DNA from 3 places in the Neobacillus sp. MER 74 genome. Region 3 is predicted to be linked to each of the others. Evidence: riboswitches for the same ligand, from Rfam matches in the RefSeq annotation. Region 3 holds a riboswitch; each other region holds the start of a gene.

Region 1 (2,271 bases), on a different contig from region 3:
ACGACAACCAGACCTTTAGCTGTAAATCCATTTCGGGCGGAAATAAACTTCCCATAAGTACGGATGTAAAAGGGTTTTCCATTCTCGTCAATTTCTAATTGAACACCGCCAAAGAAAATTTTCTTCGGATATTTCATACGAATATGCCGCTCAATATTTTTATTAAAATAAGAGGAAGGGGTAAATATCATTTCTGATTTGATGAATTTAGGATTCGCACTAGAATCCGTTGCACTTAAGGTAAAGTAACCAGGTGTACTGTTTCCTTTCCACCATTTAAAAAATCCGGAAAACTCCACAGGTGCAATATATACATAGTCATCGTTCAGCTTTTGAATTTGCAGGTTCCCAAGCTCATAATAGCTTGTGTTCGGAACTTGTCCAAACGCTTTTTTCATTTTATTGCGTGCAAACTGCGGTGGAACACTGGCAGGTGTTTCTTTCTCATCAAAAGTTTGAATTTCTACCTTTTCATCCATCTTGGCAACTTCATACTTTTGATCCGCATTAAAGATAAATGCGGTTAAGAAATAAATTCCAAGGCCTAGACTTGCAAGGAAGAGAATTCCTTTAAGTATTCTTTCTGTGCCTTTGGCAAGAAAGGCCCCAACAGCGGTTAGGAGAATAGCTAACGGCCATACCGAGGTGAAATTTCTATCATAATTAGTAAAATAATAGAATACAAACACTGCTATCATGAGTATCAAAACAAGTGCAATGAACACGCCGATTTTGAGTGTTTTTCCCTCTTTTTTACTTTCCTTTTCAGGTTTAAAAATTGGTATTAGAACAAGCGCAGCAGCTATCCCAATAATCAATGTAAATAGAATAATGTTCCCCATAAAAATGCCTCTTTTCAATTTGGTCTTTCTTCATATACGGATATTCAATCAAATTAGTTTCATTTTAAAAAAATAATAGACTTGAAATATCATAAAGACTATACTATTATTAATAACATTGATTCACTACATATTGTTTTTATTTTTAAAAAAACAACTATATATTGTGTTAGCCTTAAGAGAAGATGCCCATTGTGGCTTAATAGGGAATCTGGTGTAAATCCAGAGCTGCCCCCGCAACTGTAAATGCTGACGAAATGAACAAACCACTGTATAAGATTGTCTAATCTATTAGGTACTTATATGGGAAGGGTTCAAAGTAGATAGAAGCATGAGTCAGGAGACCTGTCTTTCTTAAGATGTTTCAACTTCTTCGGGGATTGAGAAGATGAACGGTGGCGACAGGAGGCATGGATAGTTAATTATTTCCTTTTGTAATGTTATCGTTTCATCCGCTCAATTCCCGTTGAGCGGATTTTTTTATTATAGGGGGAAATGAAATGAAAATTGAGGAACTGCAATCTGAACATAATTACGTTTTAGAATCTATAGAACAAGTTTCAGATAAATATCAGATTAATACAATGGAACTTAGAAACAAACTAAGTCAACTTGATGTAACAGAGCTAGAAGCAAATCAACAAGCTCTAGTATATGCAGTGAATCAAATCGAAATGGACCAGCCGGATTGGACATTTGTCGCTTCCCGTTTATATCTGAATGAACTATATGGTAGGGCTGCCAAAAGTCGCGGATATGATCGTTCTCTAAAATATGGAGACTTTTATAACTTAATAAAGGATTTAACGGAAATAGGGATCTATTCTAATGATCTTTTAAACGTATATAGTAAGGATGAAATCGACCAGCTGGCGAAAGAGATAAATCCAGAACATGATTTATTATTTAATTACATAGGGTTATTTTTACTTGCAGATCGTTATCTTGCTCAAGATTATAATCGTAATGTTTATGAACTTCCCCAGGAACGGTTCATGATTATTGCAATGACCCTCATGAAGGATGAAAAAATGACTGAACGCCTGCATCTTGTGAAGGAGGCATATTGGGCATTAAGTCATTTATATATGACGGTTGCCACACCGACTCTAGCAAATGCGGGGAAAAGCTTTGGGCAGCTTTCTTCCTGCTTTATTGATACAGTAGATGACTCACTTGATGGCATTTATTTAAATAATTGGGATATTGCCCGGTTAAGTAAAGATGGCGGAGGAATTGGAATCTATTATGGTAAAGTTCGCGCCCTAGGTTCCGATATTAAGAGATTTAAAGGAAACTCATCTGGTGTGGTTCCGTGGATAAAATTGGTAAATGATACAGCTGTCAGTGTTGATCAGTTAGGTCAGCGTCAAGGGGCCATTGCTGTGTACCTTGATTTGTTCCATAAAGATATCATGAACGGGTTTCT
Region 2 (2,271 bases), on a different contig from region 3:
TAAAGATCTAGTTGAATATAGAATGAAAAATGAACGAATGGTTAAGCGGGAAGCATAGATTACCGCTCTAAAGCTCAACTACACAAAACAATTGATGGAGGCATACACATGGGAAATATTTTTGAAGGAAATTTAGTTGGTTCTGGGTTAAAAATTGGAATAGTTGTTGGACGTTTCAATGAATTTATTACTAGTAAATTATTAAGCGGTGCACAGGATGCACTTAAAAGACATGGAGTTAGCGAGTCAGATGTGGACCTTGCGTGGGTTCCGGGGGCATTTGAGATTTCATTAATCGCTCAAAAAATGGCCAATAGTAATAAATACGATGCAGTTATTACACTTGGAACTGTCATTCGCGGTTCAACTCCACATTTTGACTATGTTTGTAATGAAGTAGCAAAGGGTGTTTCTGCGATCAATTTGAAAAGTGGCATTCCTGTTATTTTTGGAGTGTTAACAACGGATTCAATCGAACAAGCCATTGAACGAGCTGGTACAAAGGCAGGAAATAAAGGTTGGGATGCAGCAACGGCTGCAATTGAAATGGCAAATTTATGCAGAAGTATTGAGCAATAACTTGTTGTAAAAAATCATATACAAATCTTTTCTCATTTTCTATAATAAAAATAACAAAAAAATATTATTTTAAATTTAGGTGCTAAAATCTTCTCAGATGATTTTAAGCTTAAAAGGGAAGTTGGTATAAGCCAACGCGGTCCCGCCACTGTAAATGGGAGCAACCTATATTGTGTCACTGTCGTATACGATGGGAAGGCATAGGAAGCGATGATCATGAGCCAGGAAACCTGCCTAATTCTTGTGCGCCAATAACCTACGAGGATAGGAAGGTGTTGAAGGCTAGACTCTATTTACTTATGCTAGTAACCTGAATCTATCATACCAACATCTCCATTTCATTTTGGAGATGTTTTTTGTTGTTATCCCGTATTTTGTTTAGCACAAGAAAAAATTTATTTTTTGTTACATACATGATACTTTTCAAAGAAAGCAGGGAGAAAAATGAAGAAGTTGTATTCATTGCTGTTAGTAGTATTATTGACAGTAGGAGTGTTAGCGGGTTGTGCTGAAAAGAAAGACCAGGTAAAGGAAGATTCAAATACTAGTGTAGAGAAGAAAACAGCGGAAGTTACCTATCCACTTACGATTAAAGATGCAACCAAGGCGGAAGTTACTATTGAAAAGAAACCAGAAAGCATTGTTTCTCTGATCCCAAGTAATACTGAAATTGTTTTTGCCTTAGGTCTTGATAAGGAAGTAGTGGGAGTAACCGATTTCGACAATTATCCAGAAGCGGCAACCAAAAAGGAGAAAGTTGGCGGCCAAGAAATAAACTTAGAAAAAATTATTTCCTTAAAGCCAGATTTAGTGTTAGCACATGCCTCTTGGGCTTCTAGTTCTGAAGCTGGGCTTCAGCAGTTAAAAGATGCAGGGATTCCTGTTTTAGTCGTTAATGACGCGCAAAACTTTGATCAAGTCTTTGATTCTATAGATTTGATTGGGAAAGCCACTGGTGAAACAGCAAAAGCTAATGAAATCATCACTGGGATGAAAGATAAATTAGCAGAAATTAAAGCAAAGGCTGGAGAGATAAAAGAAAAGAAAAAGGTATTGGTTGAGGTTTCACCAGCTCCAGAAATTTATACATCTGGAAAGAATACGTTTATGGGTCAAATGCTTAGTGTAATAAATGCTGAAAACATCGCTAATGATCAAGAAGGCTGGATTAAAATTGACCAAGAAGCAATGATTAAACGCAATCCTGATGTCATTGTCACTACCTATGGATTCTATGTCAAGAATCCTGTGGATCAAGTTTTAACTAGAAAGGGCTGGGAAACGGTCAACGCCGTAAAGAATAAACATGTAGTTGATGTGGATTCTGATCGTGTGACTCGCTCAGGCCCAAGGATTGTTGAAGGAGTAGAAGATCTTGCGAAGGCTGTCTATCCTGAAGTTTTTAAATAATAAGTATTTAGCCTATTGTATAGCTGGGATCTTCCTGATTCTTTCTATATTAATAGGTATTTCGATAGGAACGGTTTCGGTTCCAATCTTAACTATCATAAAGATTATTAGTGCAAAGTTATTCGGGCTCATTTCCTTGGAGAAATTTGACCCAATGTATACGAGTATTGTCTTAAATATTCGGTTGCCTAGAGTAATCTTATCAGGTCTTGTTGGAGCTTCCCTTGCTATTGCAGGGGCAGCCTTTCAAGGGCTGCTTAGAAATCCGTTAGCAGATCCTTA
Region 3 (2,271 bases):
ATCATCATTGGGCGGTATATGTTCATTTCGAAATCCATTATTAAAGAGCATATGAAAGCATCAAAAGAGATGATTGCCTGTCCAATCTGTCAAGGAACCGTGCTAAACCACCATAAAAAACTAAAGTTTGGTGACACGGATATTCGCGAGATTATTCATCAACCTATTGATCAGGTCATTAAAACAGTAGGGAAGTTACCAGAGTTTGAAAAACTAAAAGCAATTGTTGGCGGCGATATGGCACTTACGGAAGATGTCTCCTTACTTCCTAGGGAAACACAAGTATCGCTGAAAATGCTTGAATTAGAACTAGCAAGCTTCGCCGGTTATGAAATGGTATTACAAAATGTTTTACCATTCTGGGATAGAATTAAAGGCAATATCGAGGCAATAAGCAGCAAAAATCTGATCACAATCTGTGATTTTGCCAATATTGACGAAACTAGAGAAACCATTATTGATAAGTATTTTGCCAATGGAAAATACAAAAAACTAACATATGTCTATGAAGCGTTTGGTTACAAAAAAATTGTCACCCAGATTAATAAGATTAAAGCAGGTCATCCGTGTCCATTCTGTAAAGGAAAGAAAGTAATTTCTGAAGATAATCTCCATGATGGCGTGTTTAAATTAACGATCCCATGTGTGAGTTGTCATGCGAGCGGCATCAATGAAGAGGGCCGAAAGGAAATAGTCGAGGGCATACAAGTACAAACATGGCTAACTGGTAACGTAAGTGATGTTGTTGCTGAAAGTTTATGTACGGAGGCAGTTGCAGATATTCCTATTTTTAATCGTATTCGTGAGTTGAATAAGCGAGAAATGATGGCGGTTTATCAATGTCTAGAGCAAAATAATTAAATTCTAAGCATGTTAATCTGACCCTTTTTCAGAAAATTATGTACACCAAATTTATAATATGTTATAGTTAGTGAAAATTCCATATCGTGTAAGAATTGGTGCCAAGCTAAGGCTTGGCTTAAAAGGGAAGAACGGTGTAATTCCGTCGCTGTCCCGCAACTGTAAATCGGAGTGAATCACAAATACCACTGTCTATTCGACGGGAAGGTGTGAGGAACTATGATGATGAGCCAGGAGACCTGCCAAATTCCAGTACACACCAAATACCTACGTGGAAATAGGTGGTGACATTCATTTGTACGACAAACGAGTTATGAGTATCAATGTTTTTGCATGTCATTTAAACATAACTTTAACTTGATTGTAGAGCCATTTCCATTTTGCGGAGATGGCTTTTTTGTATTTGGGAATTTTGTAAAAATAATAAGGAGGAATGAAGAATGAATTTAGTAAGTACAGCGATTGGTTACCCGTACATTGGTGATAACCGGGAGTGGAAACGGTGTGTAGAATCTTATTGGAAGTCCGCGATATCAGAGGAGCAATTTAGTTTAGAGATGAAAACGATTCGATTAAATAATTTGAAACGCCAACAATCATTAGGCTTGGATTTACTAACAGTTGGTGATTTTACCTTTTATGACCGGATGCTAGACCATGCGGCAATGTTCGGAATGGTTCCAAATCGTTATCAGTGGACAGGCAATGAAGTAAATCTATCAACCTATTACGCAATGGCACGCGGGGGAAAGAATGTAGTAGCATGTGAAATGACAAAGTGGTTTAACACCAACTATCACTACATCGTTCCTGAGTATGAAGGCCAGTCATTAAGATTAACGAAGAATTACATCTTAGATTATTTCTTAGAAGCCAAACAGGAATTAGGTCTAATGACAAAGCCTACTTTAATCGGTCCTTTTACTTTTGTGAAATTAGCGAAAGGATACGATGCCAAATCGAAAGCATTGTTTATTTTAAAACTTCTACCGCTCTATGCACAAGTATTGCAGCAACTTGTAAATGCAGGTGCTCAGTGGATTCAAGTGGAAGAACCCGCTTTGGTCCTTTCACTTACAGCAGATGATGTAAAACTAGTCCAGGAGATTTACAAACAATTAGCAGAACAAGTACCAGCTGCCCGAATCATGTTACAAACCTATTTTGAAGGACTATCAGTGTATGAAGAGCTATCTCATTTACCGGTTGCGGGGATTGGACTTGATTTCATCCATGGTTCTGAAGAGAATATGGCTTCACTTCGAAAACACGGCTTCCCACAAGACAAAGTATTAGGAATTGGCATCGTAAATGGACGGGATATTTGGCGGGCGAATTTGGCTGAAAAAGCATTTAATATAAAAGCTATTTTATTATTAAGCGGTGTAAAAGAAGCTTGGATTCAGTCTT

Evidence for each region. A riboswitch is a leader RNA that binds a small molecule or an ion and turns the genes downstream of it on or off. The one in region 3 is predicted to bind cobalamin.
Region 1: another riboswitch for cobalamin. It lies ahead of M3610_RS09940 (ribonucleoside-diphosphate reductase subunit alpha); the one in region 3 lies ahead of metE (5-methyltetrahydropteroyltriglutamate--homocysteine S-methyltransferase).
Region 2: another riboswitch for cobalamin. It lies ahead of M3610_RS16450 (ABC transporter substrate-binding protein); the one in region 3 lies ahead of metE (5-methyltetrahydropteroyltriglutamate--homocysteine S-methyltransferase).

Annotation. Positions count from the first base shown of each region.
Region 1 is NZ_JAMAUV010000004.1:279,399-281,669, forward strand. It holds gene M3610_RS09935 (hypothetical protein) at 1-842, opposite strand, end outside; cobalamin riboswitch at 1,009-1,208, shown strand; gene M3610_RS09940 (ribonucleoside-diphosphate reductase subunit alpha) at 1,343-2,271, shown strand, end outside.
Region 2 is NZ_JAMAUV010000009.1:122,472-124,742, forward strand. It holds partial or broken gene ribB (3,4-dihydroxy-2-butanone-4-phosphate synthase) at 1-52, shown strand, start outside; gene ribH (6,7-dimethyl-8-ribityllumazine synthase) at 109-579, shown strand; cobalamin riboswitch at 640-831, shown strand; gene M3610_RS16450 (ABC transporter substrate-binding protein) at 1,024-1,989, shown strand; gene M3610_RS16455 (FecCD family ABC transporter permease) at 1,955-2,271, shown strand, end outside.
Region 3 is NZ_JAMAUV010000012.1:32,588-34,858, forward strand. It holds gene M3610_RS18565 (ATP-binding cassette domain-containing protein) at 1-861, shown strand, start outside; cobalamin riboswitch at 941-1,122, shown strand; gene metE (5-methyltetrahydropteroyltriglutamate--homocysteine S-methyltransferase) at 1,302-2,271, shown strand, end outside.